Regions from separate parts of the Paenibacillus sp. 01T431 genome, predicted to be linked through region 1. Evidence: riboswitches for the same ligand, from Rfam matches in the RefSeq annotation. Region 1 holds a riboswitch; each other region holds the start of a gene.

Region 1 (2,267 bases):
CTTCTTTTGTCATCCTACAAAATGGTTTTTCAACTCACTTTGAATATATTCCTATATTATTCCTCAGAAACGACCCTGTCAACGATTATTTAAATTTTTCCCATCGTTTTTGTCGGAATTAATTATATAGACACTAAAACGTCTGATTTTTATTTATTATTTTAAATTCCACCTTACGATCATCGGTATGAATAAACTTCACAAGCAATGAAATTTTATGATCTGCGTTTATGCTGCTCCAGTAAAATCGAGCCGTTTCATCCATTGAATCAAATAAAGGAACCTCCAGCGGTTCACCTTCAAAAGATCTCAAAATACCATTTTCTTCACCTTTATAAGTGTGAATGCAATGACCTATCCCTTTTGTAAAAGAGTCGTAATGAAAGAAATGACGGATGCAAAATGACGGATCGTTTTGCCTTGTTTTCAAAATGGACAAGCTGTACACAGCTGATTCAGTATCAATAATACCGGAAATACGCGGTGTATAATGGGGAGCATCCGGTTCAAACTTTCTGCTTTTTAATGCATCTTCAAACGTTTCTTTTTTGCCATAAGCTTCATAGATGGTTTCCGTCTGATCTCCATTGGAAATGATGTCCATCCCATTAATACTCTTTATCGGATTATAAATAATCAATGAAGGGTCTTCCATTTTTGCCGCATCATATGCTCTATTTTTTACAAACTGCTCCTTACGCTCAAAGATTCGGTTGCGACTGTTCACGCTTCTGCCCATTATCCAATACACTTGAGCAAAATGTTTTCCTGACGGGCTCATCCCCATGATTATCGTTCTACCAGGATACGGATTATTAAATAACTGATCTTCATAGGACTGCAACATACTCACCTCAACCTTTTTATTTTATCTGAAAATAAAAAAAGCATTTGATCATTGATCAAATACTTTGCCCAGGCGCACGACATATGAAATAGGTGCTCCCTCGTGGTCATCCACGTTTACGCCAGTTGCACCCACCTAAAATTTACATTTATTATAGTTCGATATCGCAATTGAAATCAAGCTCTATTACAGACTAACTATGAAAGTTAACGCGTATATTTTCTAACGAACTGTATCGTGCTTATTATGCAGAAAACTAAGCGCTGCTGGATTCGCAAGCTATATTTTTGATTGTTGAGCAATGAAAAAAGGGCTGTTCCAAAAGTAGAAAAATCTACTTTCAGGACAGCCCTTCACTTATATAAACCTTATTTCACTTCAATTGATTTAACTGTACCATTGTCGCCTTTTACTTGTACATATTGACCAGCCTTCAGCTGCGAGGAGTCACCTGTGATGACTACACTTGGATCAATGCTGAATGTTGTGACAACTGCCTGTGAGTTTTCATATCGAGTAATGAGAGAAACCGTCGTCAATTTCGCCTGATTGTTGAACGTTAATGTATTAATAATTCCGTTCTCCGAGAAAGCTGTACTAACAGGAGCCGACTTCGTTACTTCAATAAATACGATACGATTAAGATACGTACGAACGAGTACCTCATCACCTGCTCGGAGTGAGCTCACTGGCGATTTTTTATCATCTCGGAAAATAAACACATTCGAGTCTAATGCTAGTGAAACCTCCGTGTTATCTCCTTTAACAACCGTCAACTTGCCATCAGCAGGAGCTGCTTTTAGCTTGCCTAAAATGGCTTGTGCATCATGATTAGGCATTTCCGTATCTGTACGATCGAGAAGCGCTGCCAGCTCTGCACGGGTTACTGGTTGATTAGGACGGAACGTTTTTCCATTCTTATCATTGTAGCCGGTAATAATGCCTTTCTTCAAAGCAAGAGCAACATAACCTACAGATCCAGCAGGGATCTCTTTTGCATCCTTAAAGTCAAGCTTCGTATTATTGAGCGCCTTCGCTTCGTCTTCCAGTTTAAGCGCTTTTACGAGAAGAATCGTAGACCATAGTCTTGTCGCGTTTGCTTCCGGTTTCACTTCCGATTCAGTCTCAGAGAATAGATCGTTCTCCAGCGCTACTGCAACGTAACCAACAGCCCAAGGGTATTTTTTTGCGATTTTATCCCCGTCATTAAATTGCAAGTCCGTTTTCATTTTATCTGCTGATTCCGCTTGTGAGCGAAGACCCATCAATCTGACAGCAGCAGTCAACGTTTCAATACGGTTGATTTTCTGATTAGGCTTAAATGTACCATCCTCATAGCCAGTAAATACGCCCTTCGACGCTAACCGCATAATGTATTCCATAGCCCACTTCAGATCGTCCTCATCTTGAAATTGCCATG
Region 2 (2,267 bases), on a different contig from region 1:
TAGAGCTTTCAATACTTCTGGGTCTTGTTTGCGCAAATTTTCCATGATTAAATTCCTCCTCAAATTAGATACCCTTTATCAAGCAAAAACGTCTTCGGTGTCCTTTAGACGCTGAAAATCAAAAAATTATGGCTATAAATCAACTATTCGCAAGTTCCAGCAGATTGCTCTACCGTTAGATTCTCGCTAAGCTCGTATACTGCTCGGGAGCCGCCTATTAACTTTGGCCTTGTGATAGCCATCGTGACATGCGCTCCGCCAATTTCACGAATCGTCGGACGAACGGGAACAGCCACCCGCTTCAAATGCATACCGATAAACGTATCACCTATATCGATGCCCGCATGCGCCTGCACCGTTTCCACCAAACAAGGCTCCTTCAGCTGACGATAGGCATAGGCTGCCATGGAACCGCCCGCTTTAGGCACTGGCACTGCACCTACAATATCAAGCCCCAATCGTTCTGCGGAAGCTTGATCAATGACAAGCGCGCGATTCAGATGCTCACAGCATTGATAAACGGGAATAAAGCCAACTTCGCTGCGAACCGTTTCAACGCCTGCGTAAATTTGTGCAGCCGTTTCAATGGTGCCCGAAGTCCCGATGCGATGACCAAGCACCTCACTAGTACTTACACCGATTACTAGCAGCTGACTCATACCAAGCTTGCCTGCCGCTGCCAGTTCCCGAACAATTTGCTCAACCTGTTCTGCAATGCTTCCTAGCTGTACGTTTTCGTCTACGTTCATTGCGAATGCCCCCTAATTAGGACTGGCTGCTGTACTGTTCTTCAATTTGTTTCACTTTACTAACACGACCGACATGACGTTCTCCATTTGAGAACGGCGTTTCAAGCCATATGCGAATAATTTCGAGTGCCACTCCAGGACCGATCACTCGTTCCCCAAGCGCCAAAACATTAGTATCATTATGCTCCCGAGTGGCTTTGGCTGATAACATATCATTCACAAGCGCACAGCGGATGCCGCGTACTTTATTAGCCGCAATCGACATGCCGATACCTGTTCCACAAATGAGTATACCGCGCTCTGCTTTGCCGCTCGTAACAAGGTCGCATACGGGCAATGCATAGTCCGGATAATCGACGGATTGGTCACAGTTGCAACCAAGATCTTCAATTTCATGACCAAGCGATTGAAGAAACGGTACAACTTCATCCTTCAAACGATAACCTGCATGGTCAGCACCAATAGCAATTTTCAACGCAAAAGACCTCCTTAGAAATGAAACATCACAGTGCTAGTATACCTATTTTTGCCCAAAAAGACGAAAAAAGAGCAAGACATGCTTATTAGCATGCTGCTCTTTGCCCAGGCGACCGGCCGTATATTCCGATGCTCCACCGTGGTTACCCACTTCCGTCGCCAGTTACATCGGAAACCGTATATTGTCATTTTATTATATCTTATACAGTTGCAAAAATCAATCGAATGGAAGCAAAAATGGCTTCTGCAACCCTAAATACTTATCTTTTGGCAAGCTTGTCCAGCAGCTTGACGAGCGCGTCCTCTATTTCATTAGCACTGCTGCTGTATATAGCAAGCGAGCCTCCAAAAGGATCAACGATGTCAAAGCTCGGTATGCGACGCTCCAGCTCAAGCAATCGTCTTCTCTCGCCAGTCGTCAGCTGTTGGCCAAGCGCCTGCTTCATATGAAGCTCTGTATAGAGCTGCTCCAGCTCCTCAATATCCGCGAGCACTTGAGCGTCTTGATTTGCATATTCCTTTAACGTATAGATTTTGTCGACCGCTTCGGGATGCCATTGCAGCAAACCGCGCTTATGATTGACCGTCATTGTCAAAATAATATCAGCCCAACCAACCGCCTCGCTCGTCAGCGCCAGCGACGTGCTCTTATGCTCGATGTCCCGCTGCCTAAGAGTCTCCACAGCATGAGCTGACACAGGCAGTCCATCAATAGTAGATATGCCTGCGGAGCGAACGGCTACGGTGATCCCTCTCAGAGCAGCCATTCGGCGAAGCATAGCCTCTGCCATCGGTGAGCGGCATGTATTGCCTGTACATACAAATAAAATACGTTTCACACTGCCAACTCCTTTTTGCACGTTATTCCAAGCTGTTCAACGATTAAGCGAAAACACCTGCAGCGTTCCTTAGATGCTAAAGCAGCTTTGACTTGAAATTTAAAATAAGACTGCAATATTGTTCTGCTTTCTTACTTATATTCTAAAAGATAAACAAGATGCCGAACACGAACAAAATTCCTCCGCCTATGGCCTCGCCATA
Region 3 (2,267 bases), on a different contig from region 1:
AGAGAAGCTGTGTAATATAAGTTAAAAAGGCGGCGAGACTGCCCACCGACAGCGCCCCGTGCTCAGAGAGCATTCCGCCATACCATAATGCAGCTACAATACTAAAATTAAGAATGATCGACACAAGCGGCGTATTAAGCGCAACGATCTTAGCTGCTTTTAGACTGGCATGCAGTAGATTTGAGTTCGTTTCATTAAAACGTTCTTCCTCGTAATCGGACCTTACAAATGCTTTCACAACGCGGATACCAGACAAGTTTTCTTGCATCACGGTATTCACTTGATCAAGCCGATGCTGCATCATTGAAAACAAAGGGACGGTAATCCGAGTTGTAATGATGAGGAAGAGAGCTAATAAGGGTATCATTGCGAGCAAAATAATAGACAGGCGCGGGCTGATGACAAAAGCCATGATCAGACTGCCGATAATAATGAATGAACTGCGTGCAAATACGCGGAGCAGCAGCAATACTAAGTTCTGAATTTGTGTGACATCACCCGTCAGTCTCGTCACGATGGAGCCTGAACCAAAACGGTCAAGCGATCGAAGCGACAGCGACTGTATTTTTTGAAACAGCTCCTGCCTCAGATCAGCCCCAAAGTTTTGCGATGCTATCGTCGAGAACACCGTGCAGCCGACACCTGCGATTAGTCCGATCAATGCGGCGATCAGCATTTTGGGCGCGGTGCTCGCGATTGCTGTGAGATCACCTGCTATAATGCCCTCATTCACAATGCTCGCCATGAATCGCGGCTGCAGCAAATCCATGACCACCTCTAGCAGCATAAACAGCGGTGCCAGCACAGCGCTCAGCCAATATTTCCTCAAAAATCTAGTGAGCTTTAACAACTTACCACCTCAATCTCCCATCATTTTGCGCAAACTGCAATAAAGAGGGCAGCGCGACCCGCTCCCTCTTGATAAAGTAATTATAGCATCCATCCTCTCGTTTCTACACCTAAATAATCATAAAATAATGTTAATGACTCGCTTTTGAACTTTCCACCTGTTAAAATCAAAATACCATTTAAAAGCTGTGCGTAACTGGCGGAACATGGGCAACCATGAGGAAGCGCACAGATCATTAGCCGTACGCCTGGGCAAAGGTAAGGGGACATACCCCTTGCCTTTTTATGTTTTTTTAACATTTATTTATAAGGGGCTGAGGTAGAAGATGACCGAGAAACTGATTTTGGATGGAGCCATTGTGGCCGATGCGATTAAAGAGCAGCTGAAAGAAAGAGTTGAGATTCTTAGCAAGCGGGGAATCATTCCATGCTTAGCGACGATACTGGTGGGCGATGACCCTGCGTCTGAAACCTACGTTCGAATGAAGGGCAATGCATGCAAGCGGCTTGGCATTGATTCCAAACGTATTCATTTGAACAAAAACATTTCAACGGATGATTTAATTGACGTTATTTTGCAGCTTAATGAAGACCCGCTTATTCACGGCATCCTCTTGCAGCACCCTGTACCGCATCAAATTGATGAGCGTGCTGCCTTTGAAGCGATTAGTATCCATAAGGATGTTGATGGTGTAACCGCGTTAGGTTTTGCTCAAAATGCATTTGGTTATGCCCAGTATCCGTCATGTACCCCTGCTGCTATTATGGCTATTCTTGATTACTATGAAATCAAGGTCGAAGGCAAACATGCCGTCGTCGTTGGACGAAGCCCGATTCTAGGCAAACCCGTTTCTCAGATGCTGCTGAACCGCAATGCAACCGTAACAACCTGTCATTCCAAAACAGAAAATTTAGCGGAGCTATTGCGTCTTGCCGATATCGTCGTTGCTGCAGTCGGCAAACCAAGCTTTATTCAAGGCGAATGGATTCGCGATGGCGCTGTAGTACTTGATGCAGGGTACAACAAAGGGAATATTGGGGACGTTGACTACGAGGCATGCCTAGCAAAAGCAAGTGCGATCACCCCTGTGCCTGCAGGCGTAGGTCCTGTTACGATCGCCACGCTTCTGAAGCATACGGTTGACTCCGCTGAGCGATTTGCACTTCAATAAGAGATATAGGAAGAAAAACGAGGGGATCTTATTTGCCGCTTTGCAGCTAAGATCCCCTCGTTTGTTCTATGGGATGTCTACACATCCCGTTCTAATAAATACCTCGCTGTAAACTGATCGGTAATGAGTACATTCGTGTAGCCGCCGCGCAGCGCGCCATAAATGCCATCTACCTTCTTCGCTCCGCCTGCCACAAGTATCGACTGGTCCTTGCGTTTCAGTTCATCGAGACTGATTCCAATCGTG

What was found. A riboswitch is a leader RNA that binds a small molecule or an ion and turns the genes downstream of it on or off. The one in region 1 is predicted to bind ZMP and ZTP.
Region 2: linked by a shared signal. The riboswitch ahead of rpiB (ribose 5-phosphate isomerase B) and the one ahead of AC1DM9_RS22795 (IMP cyclohydrolase) in region 1 are both predicted to bind ZMP and ZTP.
Region 3: linked by a shared signal. The riboswitch ahead of AC1DM9_RS01395 (bifunctional 5,10-methylenetetrahydrofolate dehydrogenase/5,10-methenyltetrahydrofolate cyclohydrolase) and the one ahead of AC1DM9_RS22795 (IMP cyclohydrolase) in region 1 are both predicted to bind ZMP and ZTP.

Annotation. Positions count from the first base shown of each region.
Region 1 covers NZ_JBFTPT010000013.1:57,212-59,478, reverse strand. Annotated here, with positions in the region: gene AC1DM9_RS22795 (IMP cyclohydrolase) at 134-847, opposite strand; ZMP/ZTP riboswitch at 907-986, opposite strand; gene AC1DM9_RS22790 (S-layer homology domain-containing protein) at 1,216-2,267, opposite strand, start outside.
Region 2 covers NZ_JBFTPT010000010.1:140,000-142,266, reverse strand. Annotated here, with positions in the region: gene AC1DM9_RS19330 (serine hydroxymethyltransferase) at 1-45, opposite strand, end outside; gene AC1DM9_RS19325 (TIGR01440 family protein) at 144-749, opposite strand; gene rpiB (ribose 5-phosphate isomerase B) at 766-1,224, opposite strand; ZMP/ZTP riboswitch at 1,323-1,403, opposite strand; gene AC1DM9_RS19315 (low molecular weight protein arginine phosphatase) at 1,487-2,065, opposite strand; gene AC1DM9_RS19310 (manganese efflux pump MntP) at 2,208-2,267, opposite strand, start outside.
Region 3 covers NZ_JBFTPT010000001.1:315,844-318,110, reverse strand. Annotated here, with positions in the region: gene AC1DM9_RS01400 (ABC transporter ATP-binding protein) at 1-850, opposite strand, end outside; ZMP/ZTP riboswitch at 1,032-1,110, shown strand; gene AC1DM9_RS01395 (bifunctional 5,10-methylenetetrahydrofolate dehydrogenase/5,10-methenyltetrahydrofolate cyclohydrolase) at 1,176-2,021, shown strand; gene AC1DM9_RS01390 (sugar-binding transcriptional regulator) at 2,099-2,267, opposite strand, start outside.